3 regions of the Ruegeria sp. CDSC045 genome follow, and region 2 is predicted to be linked to each of the others. Evidence: riboswitches for the same ligand, from Rfam matches in the RefSeq annotation. Region 2 holds a riboswitch; each other region holds the start of a gene.
What was found. Region 2 has a riboswitch for cobalamin ahead of AC2FH6_RS14930 (hypothetical protein). Riboswitches for the same ligand answer to the same signal wherever they lie in the genome.

Region 1 (6,952 bases), on a different contig from region 2:
GGAACAGGCCCGAGACACGCAAGGTCACGTCTAGCCGTGGACGGCTGAGATCAGTGATTGGCAGCACCTCGATACCGGAAACCCGCTCCGACCCCTTGTCCCAAACCGGTTTCACACCCAGCAGGTGAAGCGCCATGGCGAATTCTTCACCCGCAGTGCGCATCGTGGCCGAGCCCCAGAGGTCGACAATCAGCCCCTTGGGGTAATCGCCTTCTTCCTGCAGATGCCGCCGCACTAGTTCCTCGGCCAGTTTGACACCTTGGGTATAGGCCGCGCGTGTTGGAACCGAACGCGGATCGGTGGTGTAAAGATTTCGCCCTGTCGGCAGCACGTCCGAGCGCCCGCGATAGGGTGAGCCAGACGGGCCAGCCTCGATCCGTTTCCCGGCCAGTGCGTCCAAAAGTGATTGACGTTCCGCATGCGCCGAAGGCGTGGCATCAAAATTGCCGGTCACTTCGGGGACGCGGCCAAAGACGTGCAAGCCGTCGCCGAACTGGCTTTCTTTGATGTCGCAGACAAATCGGTCGATACGGGTGATCGCTTCGGCGGTACAGGTTGCCTGATTCAGACCCAGATCGCTTTCCAGACCAATGGCCTGCGCCTCATCCCGTATGTCTTCTTGTAGTCGGTCGCGGCGTTTGGGGTCCAGCCCGTCGGCGTTCGAGAATTCGTCCAGCAGGGATTCCAGCCGCACCATACGGTCCGGTGTGTCGCTTGTGCGCATCGGGGGCGGGATATGGCCCAGTGTAACCGCGCCGATCCGGCGCTTGGCCTGTGCGGCCTCGCCGGGGTCATTCACGATAAAGGGGTAGATCACCGGCAGATCGCGGACCAACGCCTCGGGCCAGCAATTTGCCGACAGAGCAACGGATTTACCAGGCAACCACTCCAGCGTGCCATGCGCGCCGATATGGATCAGCGCATCCGCGCCATGCCCCTTACGCAGCCAGAGATAGAAGGCAACATAGCTGTGGCGCGGGGTGCGCGAAAGATCGTGATAGTCGTCATCGCGCAGCTCGGGCGTGCCGCGTTCCGGTTGCAGCGCGATCAGTGTCTTGCCCCGGTTCAAGGCGGTAAAGTGGAACGCACCATCGGCAAAAACCGGGTCGTCCTCAGGCTTGCCCCAGATGGATTGCAGATCCGTTTGCAACTGTTCCGGCAAGTCTGCCAGCGCGGTCTGATAGGCCGCGAGCGGCCAAGACAGTCGCGCATCCAGAAGCGTCTCGGCAATCGGCGCGCCAGGTGCGGTGTCATAGCCTTCGGCCTGCAGATCAGACAGCATCGCCTCGGCCGAGGCCAGCGCATCCAGGCCAACCGCATGGGCCATCTGCCAGTCCTTGCCGGGATAAGTCGACAGCACCAACGCTGGGACCTGATCTGGCTTGGGTTTGTCGCTTAGGCGCAGCCAGCCGTCCACCCGATCAATGATCGCCTCAACCCGTTCCGGCTCGGGGCGGTGGGCAAAACGGGAATATTCCAGATACGGGTCGCGCTTGCCCGGTTCCTTGAACGAAGCGATGCCCGCCGAAATGCGGCCATCCACCTCGGGCAGGACCACATGCATTGCGAGGTCGGCGGGGGACAGCCCGCGTTCTGCATCGACCCAGGCCTTGCGGCGTGCGGTGGACAAGGCGACCTGAAACACCGGCACATTGGCGGCGTCCAACGGGGAGGTGCCCGAGGCGCCTTTGCCCGAAAAGGATGTAGCGTTGATGATGGCCGAGGGGGCCAGCACCACGGCCTGTTCGCGCAGCCAATCGGCGGCGGCAGGGGCCTTGAGGGACTGCGCAAACAGGCCGATGGCCTGGAACCCACGGGCGCGTAGGCGGTGGATCACGGCTGCAACAGGGGCCGTGTCAGCCGAGGTCAGATAGGCACGATAGAAAGTCACCAGGATGCGCTTGGCATCACCGTCGAAGGCTGTGTCCGCAGGGATGACCCCCCGATCCGGGCACCACGCGCCGCATTCCGGGATCGTCTTGGCACCCATCACCGGCCCGGCATACAACCCCGCTGCCAGTGCCATCTGCGCCAGTGCCGCCTGCGCTGCGACCTCACCGCCTGTGTCGCAAAGATGCGCCAGCCGCCGCAGGGTTGAAACGGGCAGGGTAGAATAGTCATCCAGCCGCGTATCTTCACGTCCATCCGCAGGCAGCACAGCAACGGCAATGCCCTTGGCTTGAGCCAGTGCCAGAACCTGCTGCAAGCCATAGGACCAGTAGGGCACGCCACCGATCAGGCGGATCAGGATGCCTTTGGCGCCCTCCAGCGTCTGCTCGACATAGGTGTCGACAGAAAGCGGGTGCTTCAGCGCCGTTAGATTGGCCAGCCGCAGGGTCGGCATCCGACCTTCGGGTCCACCCCCCCGATGCCAGCCTGCCGCGAAAGCGCCAAGGTCACTGTCGGAAAAGGACAGCACCACCAGATCCGCCGGGCTCTGGCCCAGATCGGTTGGGGTCTCCGTTTCCTCTAACCCGTGGCTTTCGCGGAAGACGACGTGCATGGCTTACTCGGCAGCCTCGGTTACACCCACGAGGATATCGCGGATTTCGGCCTCTTTGATGTCGTCATGTTCGGCGATGACCACCAGACGCGAGCGGCGGTCTTCACCTGGCTCCCACGGGCGGTCGTACTGATGACGCACACGGGCCCCGACAGCCTGCACCAAAAGGCGCATGGGTTTGCCGGCAACAGCGGCATAGCCTTTTACCCGCAGGATGTTCAGTTCATTCGCCAGACGTTCGATATTGGCGACCAACTGGGCCGGATCGGTCTGTTCCGGCAGTTCAACAATGATGCTTTCGAAATCATCATGCTCGTGATCGTGGTGGCCATCGTGATGGCTGGGACGTGCCTCCATGTCATCTTCGGCAGCGGCCTCAAGCCCCAGCACAACACGTACATCCACAGCGCCTTCGGCCACTTCGACCACGGGCAGCGGGCGCGGAGCCTCTGCCGCGATGATTTCCTTGGCCTTGGCGACCCCCTCGGGGCCAGCAAGATCAGGCTTGGTCAGCAGAATGATGTCGGCGCAGGAGATCTGGTCCTCGAACACCTCGGATAGCGGCGTTTCGTGATCAATCGAGTCATCGGCCAGGCGCTGGGCATCCACCGCAGCGACATTTGGGGCAAAGCGACCGGCGGCCACAGCTTCGGCATCGGCCAGAGCAATTACGCCATCCACGGTGATTTTCGAGCGGATATCCGGCCAGTCGAACGCTTTCAGCAGCGGCTTGGGCAGGGCCAAGCCAGAGGTTTCGATCAGAATGTGATCGGGGCGCGGCTCTAGCGCCATCAGCGCCTCGATGGTCGGGATGAAATCATCTGCCACGGTGCAGCAGATGCATCCATTGGCCAATTCCATGATGTTTTCCGCCGGGCAATCGGGGATCGCGCAGGATTTGAGGATATCGCCATCGACGCCAACATCTCCAAACTCGTTGACCACAATGGCCAGGCGCTTGCCCTGCGGGTTCTGCATCAGATGACGCACCAGCGTGGTCTTTCCCGAGCCCAGAAAGCCGGTGATCACAGTGACGGGCAGTTTTTCGAGATTGCTCATATCTAAGCTCCAATCGGGGGAATGCGGGCCGCACAGTTTTTGCGGAAATGTTCAGGACGTTCGCGCCATTTAACGAGGCCATCTTGGGTCGCGAGATATTTGGTCGCGCCTTCAACAATGGTCTCGACATGATCGGTTTCATCGAGATGCTCATAGACAAAGGTCCAACGTTTGGGTCCGCCACGCAGCACAATCGAGCAGCCCTGATCGCAATTTGAAAGGCATTCTACTGCCTTCAAAGTGACGCCATCAGGAAGTTCTGCCTGCTCCAACGCCTTGTGCAGCAACGCCCCAGGACGATCTGCATCATTCTCGACGGGCAGGCCGCGGCGGCAGGTCGTGCACACCAGCAGTTCAACAGGTGTGGTCTCGGTCATGTCTCTCATCCCCCCAAATCCTCTTCGCGGGGGACGGGGTTTCATGCGGGCCACGTATTGCGACATGGGCCCGACACCGGATCACCCCGTCCGGTTTCAACTTCGGATGTTGGCAGGTCTCCCGGCTTGCGGATGTCAGAGGCTGGCCTCTGGCAGATGTCCCGCCTTCCCGGCCTGTCTGGCCAGTGGCTTTGGGCACCCTCTCCGGTCACGGTCGCGGGGGCGGCTGCGTTTGACGGATGACCGCTGACGCATTCCCTTTTCATCTGCATGTGCAGACACCAACGGATGGGACATGCGGCACGGGCAGGGGGCTTGTCAAGCGCGGCAGACGCACGGAAATCATCGAGAATGGAAAAGCGACCTGCCAATGCCTGTCAGCGGCATGTTTGGTCAGCCATATGCAAAATGACCGCAGGCGAATTTGGGCTTTGCACCTCGAAGATATCCAGACGAAAGGATTCGCGGGCCCGTTACTTCAAAGGGCATATCGCGTGGAATCGATAGAGCGGTCAAATTTACCGGCCGAGCCAGTGAGTTCACCGCCTTCTGATCAATCCGGTGTCAAGCTTGACTCAGCAGAGCACTGCCGTGGCGAGACGGCATGTCGCAGGCTCGAAAAGCCGAATGCGAAGCAACTGTTTGAAAGTATTGGAGGCGAGTACCGGAATCGAACCGGTGTACACGGATTTGCAATCCGCTGCGTCACCACTCCGCCAACTCGCCTTTTCAAGTAATATCAAATACTTGCCGTGGTGTGACAGGCGTTTTAGCAGCTTTAATCCGGGGCGTCCAGTGGGTTCGGTCTAAATTTGACGAACTGAAAATTGGATCACCCAATCGGATCACTCTAAAATCTTCACGACAGACGAAAGTTTCCGCTTGCGGGCCGTTGCTGGTTTGCCCGGGATGTGGCACAAGCCCAGCAACCTTGGGAAATGAATGAGCGATCCAATGACAGATTTCGCAGCCCGCCGCCGCACCATGGTCGATACGCAGGTCCGGCCTTCGGACGTTACCAAGTTCCCGATCATTGATGCCATGCTGTCCGTCAAGCGCGAGAATTTTGTGCCAGACGCGCAACGCGAAGCCGCCTATGTCGAGGGTTTGATAGAACTTGAGGCTGGACGCTGCATTCTGGAACCGAGAACACTGGCCAAGATGCTGGATGTGCTGAACATTACCAATGATGAGGTTGTTCTGGATATTGCTCCGGCGCTGGGATATTCGACGGCTGTTGCAGCCCGTATGGCGCAGTTGGTCGTAGCGGTGGAAGCGGATGAAGCGCTAGCTGCCGAAGCGCAAACGCTGCTGATGGAGGCTGACGCGGATAATGTGGTTGTTCACGTGGGGCCGCTGGATGAGGGCGCTGCCGAGCATGGGCCTTATGACGTGGTCATGATCCAGGGCGGCGTAGAAGAGGTTCCGTCTGCATTGATTGACCAGCTTAAGGATCATGGGCGTATCGCCTGCCTGTTCATGGAAGGTGATCTTGGGACAGTCCGTATAGGCCACAAATCAGGCGATCGCGTTACCTGGCGCCAGGCATTCAACGCCAGTGCACCTGTTCTGAAAGCCTTCTCGGCCGAGAGTGCATTTTCGCTATAGTCGGCGGGCAGATTTATCTGCTGCCTTGATTAGTTCAACACAAAGACGCAAACTGCCCTCAGGGCTGCGTTATTTTGATTTGAGAGGATTTCGCCATGCGTTTTGCAGCAGGAGGAAAGCTGGTCAGGACTCTGGCAGTGACTGCAGGTATTGCTTTGGGCACGTTGCCTGGACGGGCGGTTTGGGCCGACAACCTGACCGACGCGTTCATCGGAGCATATAATACTAGTGGTTTGCTGGAACAGAACCGGGCGCTGCTTCGGGCTGCAGACGAGGATGTGGCGATCGCGCTGTCGGCTTTGCGCCCTATTATCAACTGGACCGTCGCGGTTAGCCAAGACTATACGCGCAGCAGAAACAGTGGTGTTACGAACAGTGTTGATCCTTCGAACTTCTTCTCGGGCCTGACGCTAAGCCAACTTTTATACGATGGCGGAGCCTCGATTCTGGGCAAGCAATCAGCGCAGGAAACGGTGCTGTCGACCCGGCAGGCGCTGATCGATATCGAACAGCAGGTCCTATTCCGCGCGGCGACCGCTTACCTGAGTGTTCTGCTGCAGGAAGAGACCGTATCGATTCGTCAAAACAACGTTGAACTGTCCGCAGAAGAGCTTCGCGCCTCGCAGGATCGTTTCGAAGTTGGGGAAGTTACCCGCACAGACGTCGCATTGTCTCAGGCTCAGCTTGCAAGCTCGCAAGCCGATCTGGCGAATGCGCGCGGCGATCTGAGCACTGCTCAGGCGGAATATGTGAACGCAGTTGGCAAACTGCCGGGCCGTACTGCTGGTCAGCCCAGCCTGCCAAACTTGCCCCGGTCCCAGAGCGAGGCCGTCAGCCTGGCCCAACGCAATCACCCATCCATTCTGTCCGCCCAGCATCAGGTGCGCGCCCTTGATCTGGTCGTGCAGCAGCAGCGCGCGGGCCTGGGTCCGAATGTCAGCCTGAACGCTGATGCGGGCGTCACCGAGAGCTATGATGACGACGATTATGTGAATGATGCGAGTATCTCGCTGAACTTCAGCCAGCCGATCTATGCGGGTGGTCGACTCGCGGCAAGCGTGCGCCGCGCAATGGCCTCGCGGGATGGGTCACGTGCCAATCTGCTGAATGTGCAAAAGAACATTACGCAGGGCGTGTCTGATGCCTATGTTCGGTTTCAAACTGCAAGCGCAAGCCTGAGGGCCTCTTCGGAACGTGTACGCGCCTCGGAAGTTGCGTTTGATGGTATCCGCGAAGAGGCAACTTTGGGTGCGCGGACCACTCTGGACGTGCTGGCTGCTCAGCAGGATTTGCTGGACGCGCAGCTTGCCGAAATTGCTTCCAGAACCGAGCGATCTCTGGCGGCTTATCAGTTGCTGCAGGCCCAAGGTTTGCTCACGGCCGAGCGTTTGGGTCTGGCGGTTCA
Region 2 (6,952 bases):
AATTCAGGCACTCACGGGCAGTGATGGCAACCTGTTGCATTGCGTCCGCAAGCGGTGTCAGCAGAAGGGCGCGTTTGCGGATCAGATGCAGCACTGCGCGACGGGCCGAACGTGGGCCGAGGCCCGGCAGTTTGGCCATCAGGTCGATCAGATTGTCGATATCGCTGTTCGAACTCACCGCGCTTGCTCCTGCATAAGGGCCGGGCAGTTGGGCCCGGCCGGTATTTCGTCAGGAGTGCCTATCAGAACGGCAGCTTGATGTCTGCGGGCAGGCCCATACCTTCGGTCAGCTTAGCCATCTCAGCCTGCGACCGTTCAGCGGCCTTGGCCTGAGCATCTTTGATGGCGGCCAGGATCAGATCTTCGACCACTTCCTTGTCGTCGCCGTTAAAGATTGACGGGTCGATATCGAGACCTTTCAGCTCTCCCTTGGCCGTGGCTGTTGCCTTGACCAGCCCTGCACCGGATTCGCCGACAACCATGATGGTATTCAGCTCTTCCTGCATATCCGTCATCTTGGTCTGTAGATCCTGTGCGGATTTCATCATCTTGGCCATATCGCCCAGACCGCCGAGTCCTTTGAGCATTTACTGTCTCCTAAATTGTGATCGCCTTAGGCGAACATATACAGCGTAAAGTGTCATCGACGCACATAGCGCAATTGTCAGCCCTATGAACAGGGTGGAATGACCGATGCACCCGATGTCTGCCGCCGATCTACGCGAGTCATCCATCAAGTCGTCGACAAAAATGTGAGCCGCCCAAATCGCCCAAGCGAAGGACGTCGCCAATGCGATCCATAGGTTTCCGCGCCAGATTGCTATAGCAGACAACACCAGCAAGACCATGGATACCGGATGCAAGGTGAGAGCAACTGCTTCGACCAATTCGCTAACCGGTTCGCCATCCCAGCCAGGGTTAAATACTTCGCATGCTTCGTAGTAGACCGCATCGATGTGTGCAAAGTGCAGCTGTTAATCCTCCTCGAACGGGTCCCATTCGTCTTCGACCTCAGGTAGGGCTTCGGTTTCTACCTTGGCGGCGCGTTCCTCCGGGGTTTCGATCCGTTTGATGCGTGCCTTCGGAAATTGCATGAGCACCGCCTGAACCAACGGGTGTTTCTCAGCCTCTGCTTTCAACGCCAGCTCAGCGGCGTCTCGAATCTCGGCGATGGTCGCAACCTCACCATCGGCCACAATCGACACAGCCCAGCGGTTGCCAGTCCATCGTTGCAGCGACGAACCCAGTCTCGCTGCCAGATCTGTGGGTGCGTTCTGTGTCGGGGTGAATTCGATCCGCCCCGGTTGGTAAGAAACCAGCCGCACCCCGTTTTCGACCTCGACCAGAAGTTTCACATCCCGATTGGTGCGGATCAATTCAACCACGTGGTCAAAACTCGGATACCGTGCAAGCGCCGATTGGATATCATGGGCCAGAGCGGCCGACGGCGCGCCGGCGGGGCTGCTAGTTGCGGATACGTAAGAAGATGATGCCGCTGGTACCGGAGCCTGAGAGGGCACGGCCATACCACCGCCAGGACCGCCATTCGGAGGCGGAGGCGGGTTGTCCTGCAGGCGCTTGATCAGCTCTTCGGGGCTGGGCAAGTCGGCAACATGGGTCAGGCGGATAACGGCCATTTCAGCAGCCATCATGGCATTTGGCGCGGCCGATACCTCTTCCAGCGCTTTCAGCAACATCTGCCACATCCGGGTCAAAACGCGCATTGGCAGGGCCTCGGCCATTTGCTGACCACGGGCACGTTCATCAGGGGAAACCGTCGGGTCCTCGGCTGCGTCTGGCGTGATCTTTACAACCGAAACCCAGTGCGTGATTTCGGCCAGGTCACGCAGCACGGATAGCGGATCGGCCCCTTCGGCATATTGCCCGCCCAATTCAGTCAGCGCGCTTGCTGCATCCCCTCGCAGGATCATTTCCATCAAGTCCAATACCCGGCCCCGGTCGGCCAGACCCAGCATCGCGCGCACTTGATCTGCGCTGGTTTCACCGGCCCCATGGCTGATTGCCTGATCCAGCAGCGATGTTGCGTCGCGCGCCGACCCCTCGGCCGCGCGGGTGATCAGCGCCAGGGCATCATCCGCGATCTGTGCCTTCTCAGCCGCTGCGATCTTATTGAGCAGGCCAATCATGTCCTCGGGTTCGATCCGGCGCAGGTCAAATCGTTGGCACCGCGACAGAACAGTCACCGGGACTTTGCGGATTTCGGTCGTGGCAAAGATGAACTTCACATGCGCAGGAGGTTCTTCCAACGTCTTGAGCAGCGCGTTGAACGCGCTGGTCGAAAGCATGTGAACCTCGTCGATAATGTAGATCTTATAGCGTGCACTGGCGGCACGATAGCGCACCGAGTCGATGATTTCGCGGATGTCATTTACGCCGGTGCGGCTGGCGGCGTCCATCTCCATCACATCGACATGGCGGCCTTCCATGATGGCGACGCAATGTTCGCACTGGCCGCAGGGTTCGGTCGTGGGCTTGCCTTGCCCATCAGGACCGATGCAGTTCATGCCCTTGGCGATGATCCGGGCCGTGGTCGTCTTACCGGTGCCGCGGATGCCAGTCATGATGAAGGCTTGTGCAATCCGGTCGGCCTCGAACGCGTTTTTCAGCGTGCGCACCATTGCGTTCTGACCGACGAGGTCAGCAAAAGTTTCCGGGCGGTATTTCCGCGCGAGAACCTGATAGGCGGGGCTGGGCGTGTCGGTCATGTCTGCTCTGTTGGATTCGTGTCAGGTTTGCAGCGTAGAGACCCCCGCCGTCCGCGTCCACCGCGCGCGAAAAGGAATTTCGTTTTGGCAAGTTGTATCAGAGCCGGTAAATCATGAGGGGCTTTAGCCCCATGTGGTGATGCAGGAAAAGGAGCTGTGTTGGAGAGTTTTGCAATTCACCCTCTTGGATTGGGCAAAGGGCAGATCGCTCTGTGCCCACTGCCGGGTGTCACGGGCGATTATGCTGGGGATTTCGCAGTAATCCGGGATTGGGCGCCGGACCTGGTCATCTCGATGACTACTCTGGATGAGTTCCAGCATTCCGGCGCGCGTTCATTCGAGGCGGACCTGCAGTGCGAACGGATTGCCTGGGTCCACCTTCCGGTCTCCGATTTCGGCGCCCCCACGCCTGAGGTTGAGGCGCTTTGGCCGCAAGCCAGCGCCGCCGCCCAACATGTCCTTGCCAGTGGCGGCAAGGTGCTGGTGCATTGCCGCGGTGGGTGCGGACGTTCGGGGATGGTTGTGATGCGGCTAATGGTGGAATGCGGCGAAGCGCCTGACCAAGCGCTTCGGCGGTTGCGTGCGGTTCGGCCCTGCGCGGTGGAAACCGACGCGCAAAAGGACTGGGCCGGGTTGCCGGCCCGAACCCTTCCTTGAATCAGGCAGACACTTGATACGGAATACTGTCGCTGCGCGGCGGCAGGGTCGATACGTCGAGCATCGCACAGGGTGGTTCTGACAGAAAACCAGCGGATTTCTGGATGAACTCCGGCCCGAACATCATGTCGCCATAGGCGTCCAGCTTTTCTGTCGGCGTGTCCGTGCTGGTGCCGCAATAGACTCTGATCTGTTCTGATTGTGCCCGAAAACGGGCCGTGCAGCCTTCGGTGCAATGGGTCAGATCGCTGGTGCCTTCGACCTCGAATGTTTTGGATGTCGCAGGCCTTGCCGTCGCTATCGCCTCGGCCATGGCGCGTGCCATTCGGGCCAGGGCGGGGCAGGGTTTCCCGGTCCTCTGACAGACGGTTGCGGTGAATTCATGTGTCTTTGTTTTCCAGATCATAATGCGCCCTCCGCGCGCAGGACGAAGGGTGAGGATCAGGTGTGACAGCGCGCTGACGACCTGCCCGGACACCCCGCCCGAGTTTCGGTTTCGATACGATGGCAGGTCTCCTGACTTGCGGGTCGTCGCTTTGCCGACCTTCCCAGCCCTGGGGCCAGTGGTATTTCGGCATTGCTCACCGCTTACAGTTGCGGGGGCAGTCGCGGAGTTGGCCCTTTCCGGCATCGCCGGGGCAGACCGCACCGTGTTCCCTTTTCATCCCGCCCCAATTCCGGGGCAAGAACCATCACCACATCGCTAGCGGCTATGCAGACCCCGAGTCAAGCCACCTGTTGGGGTTCAAACCGGACGTTTGGTCATCTTGATGAAATCTTGACTCTGGTGGCCGAAATCGGGCCGATTGTTGAGTGAACCGAGTAGTTCAGAATTTGTCGGAAGCGCCATGCTTGATACCACGCCCTGCGTCCAGACTAAGGACTTTGACTTTGCCTCAGGCTCTGCCAGCCTGTCGGCGCGGCTGTATCTGCCTGAAACCGAGCCGAAGGTCGCCGTGGTGATTCACAGCGCAACTGCAGTGCCGCGCGAATATTACCAGCATTTTGCCCGTTGGCTGGCCGCCGAACAGGGTATTGCCTGTTTGACCTATGACTACAGCGATTTCGGGCATTCGCTGCGCGACAAACTCAAAACCTCCGAGGTGACCATGGCGGATTGGGCCTTGGTCGACATGCCCGCCGCACGGGCTGAGATGCGCAGGCGGTTCCCGGACGCTTTGCAGTGGAGCATCGGTCATTCCCTTGGCGGCTTGCTGGGGCCGGTGCAGCCAGACATTGATCAGATCGACCGGATGATCTGTGTATGTTCGGGGCTGGTTACTCTGTCCGACCATCCCTGGCCCTATCGCGGGCTGGCGTGGATGTTCTGGCATGTGCATGGGCGTCTGGCAGTGAATGCGCTGGGCTATCTGCCGGGCAAAGCGGTGGGGATCGGTGCCGATTTGCCTGGTCCGGTCTATTGGCAATGGCGTAGCTGGTGCACGGCGCCGCAGAATTATGTGCCGCAGATCGGTGACGCTCTGCCCGAAGCGAGATGGGCGCAATCGAATACGCCGGTGGACCTGTTCACCTTCGAGGACGACCAGATGGTGCCGCCAGACGCTGTCTGGCGGCTTGCCGATCTGTATGGACCAAAGGCGCGGCGGCATCTGCTGTCTCCGAAAGAGATCGGAGTGCCCGAGATCGGTCATATCGGTGCCTTTGCCCGCAGAAATCAGGCGCTTTGGCCCCGGTTGATTGCCTGAAGACGCGCTTTTCCGTCCCCGTTAGGGTCTGTTGCGAGACTTTTTGTCATGCATGACAGACCGCACCATTTTACCAAAGGCTTTGTCGCGCGCCCGGGATTGCGCAAGGGTTTCAGAGTTCCTCTGATCCTCGCGCCGCAGCTTGTTCCAGCGTACCAGCCGGTCCGGCGAGAGCAGGCCATCGGCAATCGCCTCTTGCACGGCGCAACCGGGTTCGGCCTGATGCTGGCAATCTGAAAACCGGCAGGTCGCAGCCAATTCCAGAAGGTCTGAGAAAACCTCATCCACGCCGTCTTGGGCATCCATCAAACGCAGGGCGCGCATTCCTGGCGTATCAATCAGCCACCCCCCGTTTCGCATCGGGTGAAGCGCACGATGGGTCGTGGTGTGGCGACCCCGTGCGTCATCCTCGCGGATCCCCGCCGTTGCCCCGGCCTGACCAGTCATGGCGTTCGCCAATGTGGTTTTGCCGACACCGGATGAGCCGACCAAAGCAGCAGTTTGCCCGGCAGGGCACCAGGACAGGATCGGATCAATTTCTGACGCCTCCAGCGCGTTGACGGTTAGAACGGTCAGAAACCGAGCCAGCGAACTGGCCTGACTGGCATAGCTCTCTGGGTCAGGGCAGCTGTCGGCCTTGGTCAGGACAACAACCGGATAGCACCCGGCCTGATGCGCCAGCGCCAGATAACGCTCAAGCCGTGCCAGATTGAAATCGGCATTGCAGGAACTGACGATATACAGCACATCCACATTCGCCGCGATCAGCTGAACTTGCGCACCGGTGCCTGCGGCCCGGCGTTGCAAGAGGCTTTTGCGCTCCAAAAGATGCCGAATGCGGTTTTGATCATCCGCAAGGACCCAATCGCCAACCGCAAATTCGCCGGTTGATCGGTCAGGGGTCAGATCAGATGTGCCGCCAAGCGCATTCAGGCCGATCAGGCGATCACGATGGACGGCGTTGATGCGATGCGGTGTGCAGGTAGGGTTCACAGCATGTTGGGCTGCAAAATGAGAGGACCATCCCAGGTCCGAAAGTGTTTTGGACATTGTTCTGCCTGTGTTCAGATACAGGAAACCATCAGGGTGGCAGACGCGCACCCATCGGTAACGTGTTCAGGCAAAAGCGGGGGTTAGTCCCGGAAACGCTCTGCCCGAAGGGTCATTGCTACAATCATAAAGTCCCTCCTGCGGCGGTCGTTGCGCGTAAGTGAGAGGTTGGACATCGACCCAAGCGGGGCTCGTTGTGGCTGCTTCCTTCCGGATCTGACCAGGTTGGCGAGGCGCTCGCCCGCGCCAACCTCTCGAGGGTGGATATAGGCAGTTGGCCGGAAAAACACAACCCGTCAGAAGGTCAGAAGAATCCGTAAAAAGCCATTTCCGTCAGTTCCAAGGACTTGTGGATCAAATTCCTGAATGTCCTGCAGATGTCGGTGGGCATTTGGACCGGTGCGTAAGATCGCCTGCGTACCCGTGTTACTAGTGATTCTGAAGGGTTCCTGGGCCTCTTCCAGCGGATCGCTGACCAAGGTGCCTGACAGATAATCCAGCAGGGCTTGCTGGACCGGCAGGATGGGCATGTTGATACGTTGCGCATTACCCGCAAATGGGAAATGCCCGCCCCCGCTGGCGCGATAATTGTTAAGCGCGACGGCAAATTGCTGATCCGGTGCAATGGGGGTGGCACCGACCAGAACCTCTGAAACACGCCGGTTTTCGGCATTGATCAAGGTGCCCATATCGTCGAAACGCGGAGGTTGTGTCAGATCAATTCTGCAGGACAGCCCGTATAGCACATCAAAGTTGTGACCCACCCGATTTTCGCAAATAAGTTCGGATGCAGATCCGGTCGAAATCTGGTTG
Region 3 (6,952 bases), on a different contig from region 2:
GTATTCAAAGGATTACGACCGCCGGTATCGCCCGCAAAGCGCGGACAGCCCTTGGTCAAGCTGGAGCCATGGTGATGACTAACCCTCCGGGTATTCTGATTTCAGCACCGTCTTCGGGGACTGGCAAGACCACCGTGATGCTGGGCCTGCTGCGTGCGCTGGCCGAGGATGGCCTGACCGTCCAACCATTCAAAAGCGGCCCTGACTATATCGACCCGGCTTTTCACCGGGCGGCGGCTGGGCGCGCCTCGTTCAATCTGGACAGCTGGGCGATGGGCGATCCTCTGCTGAACGCAATATCGGCACAGGCTGACGGCGCGGATATCGTCGTAGCCGAAGGATCGATGGGTCTGTTCGACGGTGTCGCCAAACCCGGTGAGATTGGCCATGGATCTAGCGCGGAAACCGCGCAGCGTATGGGCTGGCCTGTGGTGTTGGTTCTGGATGTTGGCGGTCAGGCGCAATCAGCTGCAGCCACGGCGCTGGGGTTTCGGATGTACAACCCCGACCTGCCCTTTGCCGGGGTAATTTTGAACCGCTGCGCCAGCCCGCGCCACGAGCGTCTGACCCGGTTGGGTATGGAACGTGCAGGCCTGCCGGTTCTGGGCGTTCTGCCACGACGCGGAGACCTGACACTTCCCGAGCGGCACTTAGGTTTGATCCAGGCGGTGGAACATCCCGATCTGGAAAGCGCCATTGTCGGCTATGCTGCGTTCCTGCGTGAACATGTCGATCTGGAGGCGATCAAGCGGGCGGCTTCCTCAAGCCCAGATAGGCCATCGTCAGCCGTGCTGCCGCGCCCTCCGGCGCAGCGGATCGCACTGGCCCGGGATGCTGCGTTTTCATTCACCTATCCGCATTTGCTGGAAGGCTGGCGCACGGCGGGTGCAGAAATCCTACCGTTTTCACCACTGGCGAATGAAGCCCCTGCCCCGGATGCCGATCTGGTCTGGCTGCCGGGTGGGTATCCCGAGTTGCACGCAGGCACATTGGCCGCCGCCAACACCTTCCAGACTGGGCTGCGCAAACATGCCGAGACAAGACCTGTGCATGGCGAATGCGGGGGCTACATGGCGCTGGGTCAGGCGTTGATCGACAAAGAGGGTGCCCGGCACGAAATGGCGGGCCTTCTGGGCCTTGTGACCTCCTATGAAAAGCGCAAGTTCAACCTGGGTTATCGCAAGGCAGAATTACTGGCCTCGATGGCCGGATTTGCCGAAGGCACAGCGCTACGCGGGCATGAGTTCCACTATTCCTCGATCATCGAACAGCCTGACGCGCCGCTGGCACGCGTGTTCGACGCCGAAGGCGCGGAAGGCCCGCAAACCGGATCGGTGCGAGGCAATGTCACTGGGACATTCTTTCATCTGATCGCCGAGGCCTCGGTATGAGTGGTTTTGTGTCCTTCATCGGTTCAGGCCCCGGCGACCCGGAATTGCTGACGCTGAAGGCGGTAGACAGGTTGCAGAAAGCTGATGCGGTGCTGTTTGACGACCTCAGCAGCGGCCCGATCCTGAGCCATGCCCGCGAGGATGCTGACCTGGTTGGTGTCGGCAAACGCGCCGGGCGCCCCTCGCCCAAGCAGGATCACGTCAGCCGCTTGTTGGTCGAATATGCACAAACCGGTCAGCATGTTGTGCGGTTGAAATCCGGTGATGGCGGCATGTTCGGCCGGCTTGAAGAAGAACTGGTGGCCCTGCAAGAGGCCGGGATCGACTATGAAATCATCCCCGGCATCCCCTCGGCGGTAGCGGCGGCGGCAGCGGCAGGCATTCCGCTGACCCGGCGACTGACCGCGCGGCGCGTGCAATTCGTCACCGGCCACGATGTCAGTGGCAAACTGCCCGAAGATCTGAACCTGGCAGCACTGGCTGATCCACAGGCTACGACCGTCGTATTTATGGGCAAGCGCACCTTTCCCCTTTTGGTTGGCGCCCTGCATTCGCACGGCCTACCGCTGGACACGCCTGTATTGATGGCCGAATCCGTCTCGACCCCCGAACAAAAGCTGCAACGCTCGACCATCGGTGCCTTGTCGCAGCAGTTGGAAACCGAGATCGGCACCGCCCCGGCCCTGATCCTGTATGGACCTCTGGCAGAGTTCGAAAATGATTGACCTGACGCTGATCGGTATTGGCACCGGCAACCCGGATCATGTGACATTTCAAGGGGCGCAGGCGATCCGTTCGGCGGACCTGGTCCTGATCCCCCGCAAGGGCGAAAACAAGGCCGATCTGGCAGGGCTGCGCGAGCAGATCATCGCTCAGGTCGCGGATACTCCTCCGCAAATCGCGTATTTCGACATTCCCAAACGCCGTGCCGATGATGGCTATTTACGCGGAGTGGACGAATGGCACGACGCGATTGCATTGCGCTGGCAGGAGGCCATCGCAGCCCACCCGAAGGCCCGTCATGTGGCGCTGCTGATCTGGGGGGATCCGTCGCTGTATGACAGTTCGCTGCGAATCGCGGCACGTTTGACCCCTCAGCCAGAAACACGCGTGATTCCCGGCATCACAGCGCTGCAAGCGCTGACGGCGGCCCATGCGATTCCGATCAACGAACTGGGCGCGCCCTATATCGTCACAACTGGTCGTCGCATCCGGGACGAAGGATGGCCGGAAACCGCAGAAAACGTGGCGGTGATGCTGGATGGTGAATGTTCATTCCAAAACCTGGACATGGAAGACTTGGACATTTGGTGGGGCGCATATGTCGGCATGAAAGAGGAAATCCTGATCAAAGGCCCTTTGGCCGAGGTTGCGCAGCAGATTCTGGACCGCCGCGCCCATGCCCGTGCCGACCATGGTTGGATCATGGATATTTATTTGCTGAAAAAGCGCATAATCTGACACAATACGTCGCAAATGATGATTGCACCGCCACAGCTATAGCGGCTAAATGGGGGTGTCTGGTCCTGCCGGAGAAATCCGGATGCTAAGAGGGAATTTGGTGCGACTGCCTCGGTGGTCAACTCCAAAGCCGCCCCCGCGACTGTAAGCGGAGAGCCCCTGTTCAACCAGCCACTTCCGGTTCTCCGGGGGGAAGGCGAACAGAGGCATCGACCCGCAAGCCAGGAGACCTGCCAGGCGCAAAAACGAAACACCGGCCGTCGGGTGCGGCGGCAGAGGAGAATACAAAATGGCAACACAAACGAAAACAGCATCCGCCGCGCGTACAGGCTTTGTTCCGGTCATGTTTGCAGTGGTTCTGGGTCTGGGCCTCATTACGCTGACCGGTCACGTTCAGGCAGCGGCCCTGCATGATGCAGCGCATGACGTGCGTCACGCGACCGGCTTCCCCTGCCACTAAGACCGTGTTCAGTCGTATATTGACCAGCGCGTTGTTCGCTGGTGCTGCAGCGGGGCTGATTGCCGCCTTGCTGCAGTTGGTATTTGTGCAACCAGTATTGTTGCATGCCGAGCTTTATGAATCCGGAGAGCTGGTGCATTTCGGGGCCGAGACCGTATCGGCTCATCCCGAACTGCCGCGCATGTTCTCTGAACTGACGCGTGATGCGCTGAGTGTCATCTTTACCATGCTGACCTATACCGGCTATGCGCTGGTGATGGTTGCGCTGATGTCGGTAGCCGAAGGTCAAGGGCATCAGATTGATGGCCGGACCGGCGTCCTTTGGGGTTTGGCCGGATTTATCGCCTTCCACCTTGCACCAGGTTTCACCCTGGCGCCCGAAGTGCCGGGTGTCGCGGCAGCCGATGTCTATGCACGTCAGGTCTGGTGGTTCGCAACGGTAGCAGCAGCCCTTGTCGCCATGTGGTTGATCGCCTTTGGAGGTAACCTGATCAGCTATGTGATCGCCGCAGTACTTCTGTTGGTGCCACATCTTATAGGTGCACCCGAGCCCGATGTTTTCACCGGCCCTGTGCCGACTGAAATTGGCGCGTTGTTCGCGGCACGAGCTTTTGGAATCGGTCTGGTTGCATGGGTTCTGGTTGGCGCGTTCGCTGGCTATTTCTGGCAGAAAGAAGCGCAACCTTCCGAAGCAACGGCCTGATCGCACTTCGATTGAACGCGCCGGGTGTAAACTTGGCGCGTTTCCCTATGTTTTCAAGGAAATACAATGACCCGTTCACTTGCTCTATTCGTGATCGGTCTGGTCTTTGGCGGCGGTACAGGATTTGTAATTGCTGCTGCAAACGGCGTCACATTTGATGGCCACGACCATTCTGATCCGTCTCTTCACGGAGCCTCACCCACTGAGACCATGGCCCACGATCATTCCACGGCCTTGAACCTACCGGCAGGCACAGATGCACCTACACTGGACATCGCTCTGACACAGGATCCTATGTCTGGCTGGAACCTGCATGTTATGCCAAAAAACTTTACCTTCGCACCGCAGAACGCATCGACCGCAGACATGGCAGGCGAAGGGCACGCGCATGTTTACATCAACGGAGAAAAGCTCGCCCGGCTTTACGGCAGTTGGATGCACATTGATCAGTTGCCCAAAGGTGAGGTCGAGGTTTCGGTTTCGCTGAATTCCAACAGCCATAGCCCGCTTTCGGTCGATAACGTGCCGGTTCGTGCTGCGGTTACGGTTCAGGTTGACTAAAGCGCCGGAATACGCGCACGCAAACACATCCGAAGCCGCCCGCAGGGTCGGGCGTCTTCGATCCAGCCCTGCGGGCTGTTCAGGTAAGTACGGCAAGTTTCAGCGATATCCGCAGCATCCGCCACCACATCGACACCCGAAAACACATAAGATGCGCGCCCCAGCGCCTGTATAGCCAGCGCCGTGGGTTCCGCGCAGCTGCTGAAACAGGCGTGTTCGCTCAATTCGACCTGATCCGTCAATCCAGCCCTTTTCAGTGCGTCCTTCACAGCCTGCACCTCGGCCGCCCGATCGCGTGCGGTGCCACAGGTTTTGCAGATCATCAGGCGCATCCGATCCAGACCTTTCCCTTCGTCCTGCGCCCGTTTCTGCGGCTTTAAGCGGCGCGGCGCAATCCCGAATGCACACAAGATTGTGAGTGCGACGTTCTCACATTTCTGGCAGGATTCCTGCAGACACCTTAAAAGGAAGCCTCTGGATGAAACTGCTTTGGACCGTCTTCGCCCTGCTGGCCCTGCCCGCCTGGGCCGACGAACCGCTCTCGGGATGGGCCGTGTATCCAACGGGCAAAAGCTATGATGAATTAGTCTCGGACACCAAATCGGCGGTTAAGGCAAACGGTCTGATCGTGGTCACGCAGGCCGGCCCCACCAAAGCCGCCGCCGCGCGGGGAATTACAATCCCAGGCAATCTGGTGATCGGCGCCTTCAACAATGACTATGCGGTGCGCGTGCTGGAAACCTCGGTGCGCGCAATGATCGAAGCACCGATCCGGTTTTACGTGACCGAAAACGAGGACGGCACCGCCACCCTATCCTATAAAACGCCCAGCTTTGTATTCGCGCCCTATATCTATGAGGGCGGAGACCCCCTGAGGGACATTGCCCAGGAATTGGATGACACCTTTCAGATCGTGGCCGAAGCCGCTGTCAAATAGTCACACTGGCGTGATGCGCCTTGCGTCCGGGTCTGTCCTCCGCAATCTGCGTTGAAACAGTTTTCGGAGCTTTACTGATGCAGGACTCGTCGCCCCGCGCTGCGGACATTCTGGCCCAACGGCTTTATGAGGCTGGCTGCCGCCACGCTTTTGGCATGCCAGGTGGCGAGGTGCTGACCCTAGTGGATGCGTTGGAAAAGGCGGGGATAACCTTTCACCTGACCAAACACGAGAACGCGGCCGGCTTTATGGCCGAGGCGGTGCATCACCGCGACGGCGCCCCGGCCATTCTGGTGGCCACACTCGGCCCAGGCGCGATGAACGGGATCAATGTGGTCGCCAATGCGTTGCAGGACCGGGTGCCAATGATCGTGCTGACCGGCTGTGTCGACGCAGATGAGGCGCTGACATACACCCATCAGGTCATGGATCACGCACGGGTCTATCGCTCGATCACCAAAGGGACGTTCATGCTGACCGCCAAAGGCGCGGATATTATCGCAGACAAAGCGGTGTCGCTGGCCAATCAACCGCGCCCAGGACCGGTGCATATCGACGTGCCGATTTCGGTTGCGGATGCGCCTGTGACCGATGTCAAACGCCGCCGTCTTGTCAAACCTGCCGCCGTCGCGCCCGAGGGGGATTGCGTTGAAAAAGCCCGCCGCTGGGTGGCACAGGCCGAACGGCCCATCGCGATTATCGGCCTGGATGTTCTATATGACGACTCGCGCAATGTGGTGCAGGCGTTCCTTGAACATTTTGGCATTCCTTTTGTGACAACCTACAAGGCCAAGGGCGTGGTTCCCGAGGATCATCCACTGTGCCTTGGCGGCGCGGGCCTGTCGCCGCTTGCTGACACCCATCTGGTGCCGCTGGTTGAACAGGCCGATCTGGTGTTGTGTCTGGGCTATGACCCGATCGAAATGCGCCCAGGCTGGCGCGAGATTTGGGACCCCGAAGAAAAGCGCGTCATCGACATTTCGGCGGTTCCGAACGATCACTACATGCATCAGGCCGGGTTGAACCTGGTGGCTGATATCGGCGCGACCCTCGAGGCCATTGCAAAGGGCAACCCTGCCCGCGCCACCTGGCCCGGCGGCGAACCCGAACAGGTTCGGGCCGCCCTGGCGCGAGCCTTCCCTACTGATGACGTATGGGGTCCCGCCGCGGTAATTGCGGAAACCCGCGCGGTTCTTCCTGCCGAGACATTGGCCACCGCTGACAGTGGCGCGCATCGCATCCTTCTCAGCCAGATGTGGGGATGTTCCGAAGAACGCGGGCTGATCCAATCTTCGGCGCTCTGCACCATGGGCTGCGCTCTGCCAATGGCCATCGGGCTGAAGCTGGCCGAACCCACGCGCCCGGTCATCAGCTTTTCCGGTGATGCCGGGTTCCTGATGGTCGCCGGAGAACTGTCGACCGTTGCCGAGATGGGGGGT

Region 1: linked by a shared signal. The riboswitch ahead of AC2FH6_RS04835 (DUF1636 family protein) and the one ahead of AC2FH6_RS14930 (hypothetical protein) in region 2 are both predicted to bind cobalamin.
Region 3: linked by a shared signal. The riboswitch ahead of AC2FH6_RS04905 (CbtB domain-containing protein) and the one ahead of AC2FH6_RS14930 (hypothetical protein) in region 2 are both predicted to bind cobalamin.

Annotation. Positions count from the first base shown of each region.
Region 1 covers NZ_JBXWOE010000001.1:963,445-970,396, reverse strand. Annotated here, with positions in the region: gene cobN (cobaltochelatase subunit CobN) at 1-2,503, opposite strand, end outside; gene cobW (cobalamin biosynthesis protein CobW) at 2,507-3,562, opposite strand; gene AC2FH6_RS04835 (DUF1636 family protein) at 3,565-3,939, opposite strand; cobalamin riboswitch at 4,034-4,240, opposite strand; tRNA gene AC2FH6_RS04830 (tRNA-Cys) at 4,592-4,665, opposite strand; gene AC2FH6_RS04825 (protein-L-isoaspartate O-methyltransferase family protein) at 4,894-5,547, shown strand; gene AC2FH6_RS04820 (TolC family outer membrane protein) at 5,643-6,952, shown strand, end outside.
Region 2 covers NZ_JBXWOE010000008.1:135,581-142,532, forward strand. Annotated here, with positions in the region: gene recR (recombination mediator RecR) at 1-178, opposite strand, end outside; gene AC2FH6_RS14915 (YbaB/EbfC family nucleoid-associated protein) at 243-587, opposite strand; gene AC2FH6_RS14920 (DNA polymerase III subunit gamma/tau) at 975-2,726, opposite strand; gene AC2FH6_RS14925 (protein-tyrosine phosphatase family protein) at 2,883-3,383, shown strand; gene AC2FH6_RS14930 (hypothetical protein) at 3,385-3,789, opposite strand; cobalamin riboswitch at 3,873-4,092, opposite strand; gene AC2FH6_RS14935 (alpha/beta hydrolase family protein) at 4,232-5,089, shown strand; gene rsgA (ribosome small subunit-dependent GTPase A) at 5,111-6,139, opposite strand; RNA gene ffs (signal recognition particle sRNA small type) at 6,298-6,396, opposite strand; gene AC2FH6_RS14950 (5'-nucleotidase C-terminal domain-containing protein) at 6,436-6,952, opposite strand, start outside.
Region 3 covers NZ_JBXWOE010000001.1:977,409-984,360, forward strand. Annotated here, with positions in the region: gene cobM (precorrin-4 C(11)-methyltransferase) at 1-82, shown strand, start outside; gene AC2FH6_RS04890 (cobyrinic acid a,c-diamide synthase CobB) at 69-1,391, shown strand; gene cobA (uroporphyrinogen-III C-methyltransferase) at 1,388-2,116, shown strand; gene cobF (precorrin-6A synthase (deacetylating)) at 2,109-2,852, shown strand; cobalamin riboswitch at 2,896-3,104, shown strand; gene AC2FH6_RS04905 (CbtB domain-containing protein) at 3,142-3,312, shown strand; gene AC2FH6_RS04910 (CbtA family protein) at 3,317-4,015, shown strand; gene AC2FH6_RS04915 (hypothetical protein) at 4,082-4,576, shown strand; gene AC2FH6_RS04920 (DUF1636 family protein) at 4,573-4,899, opposite strand; gene AC2FH6_RS04925 (DUF302 domain-containing protein) at 5,055-5,513, shown strand; gene AC2FH6_RS04930 (thiamine pyrophosphate-binding protein) at 5,591-6,952, shown strand, end outside.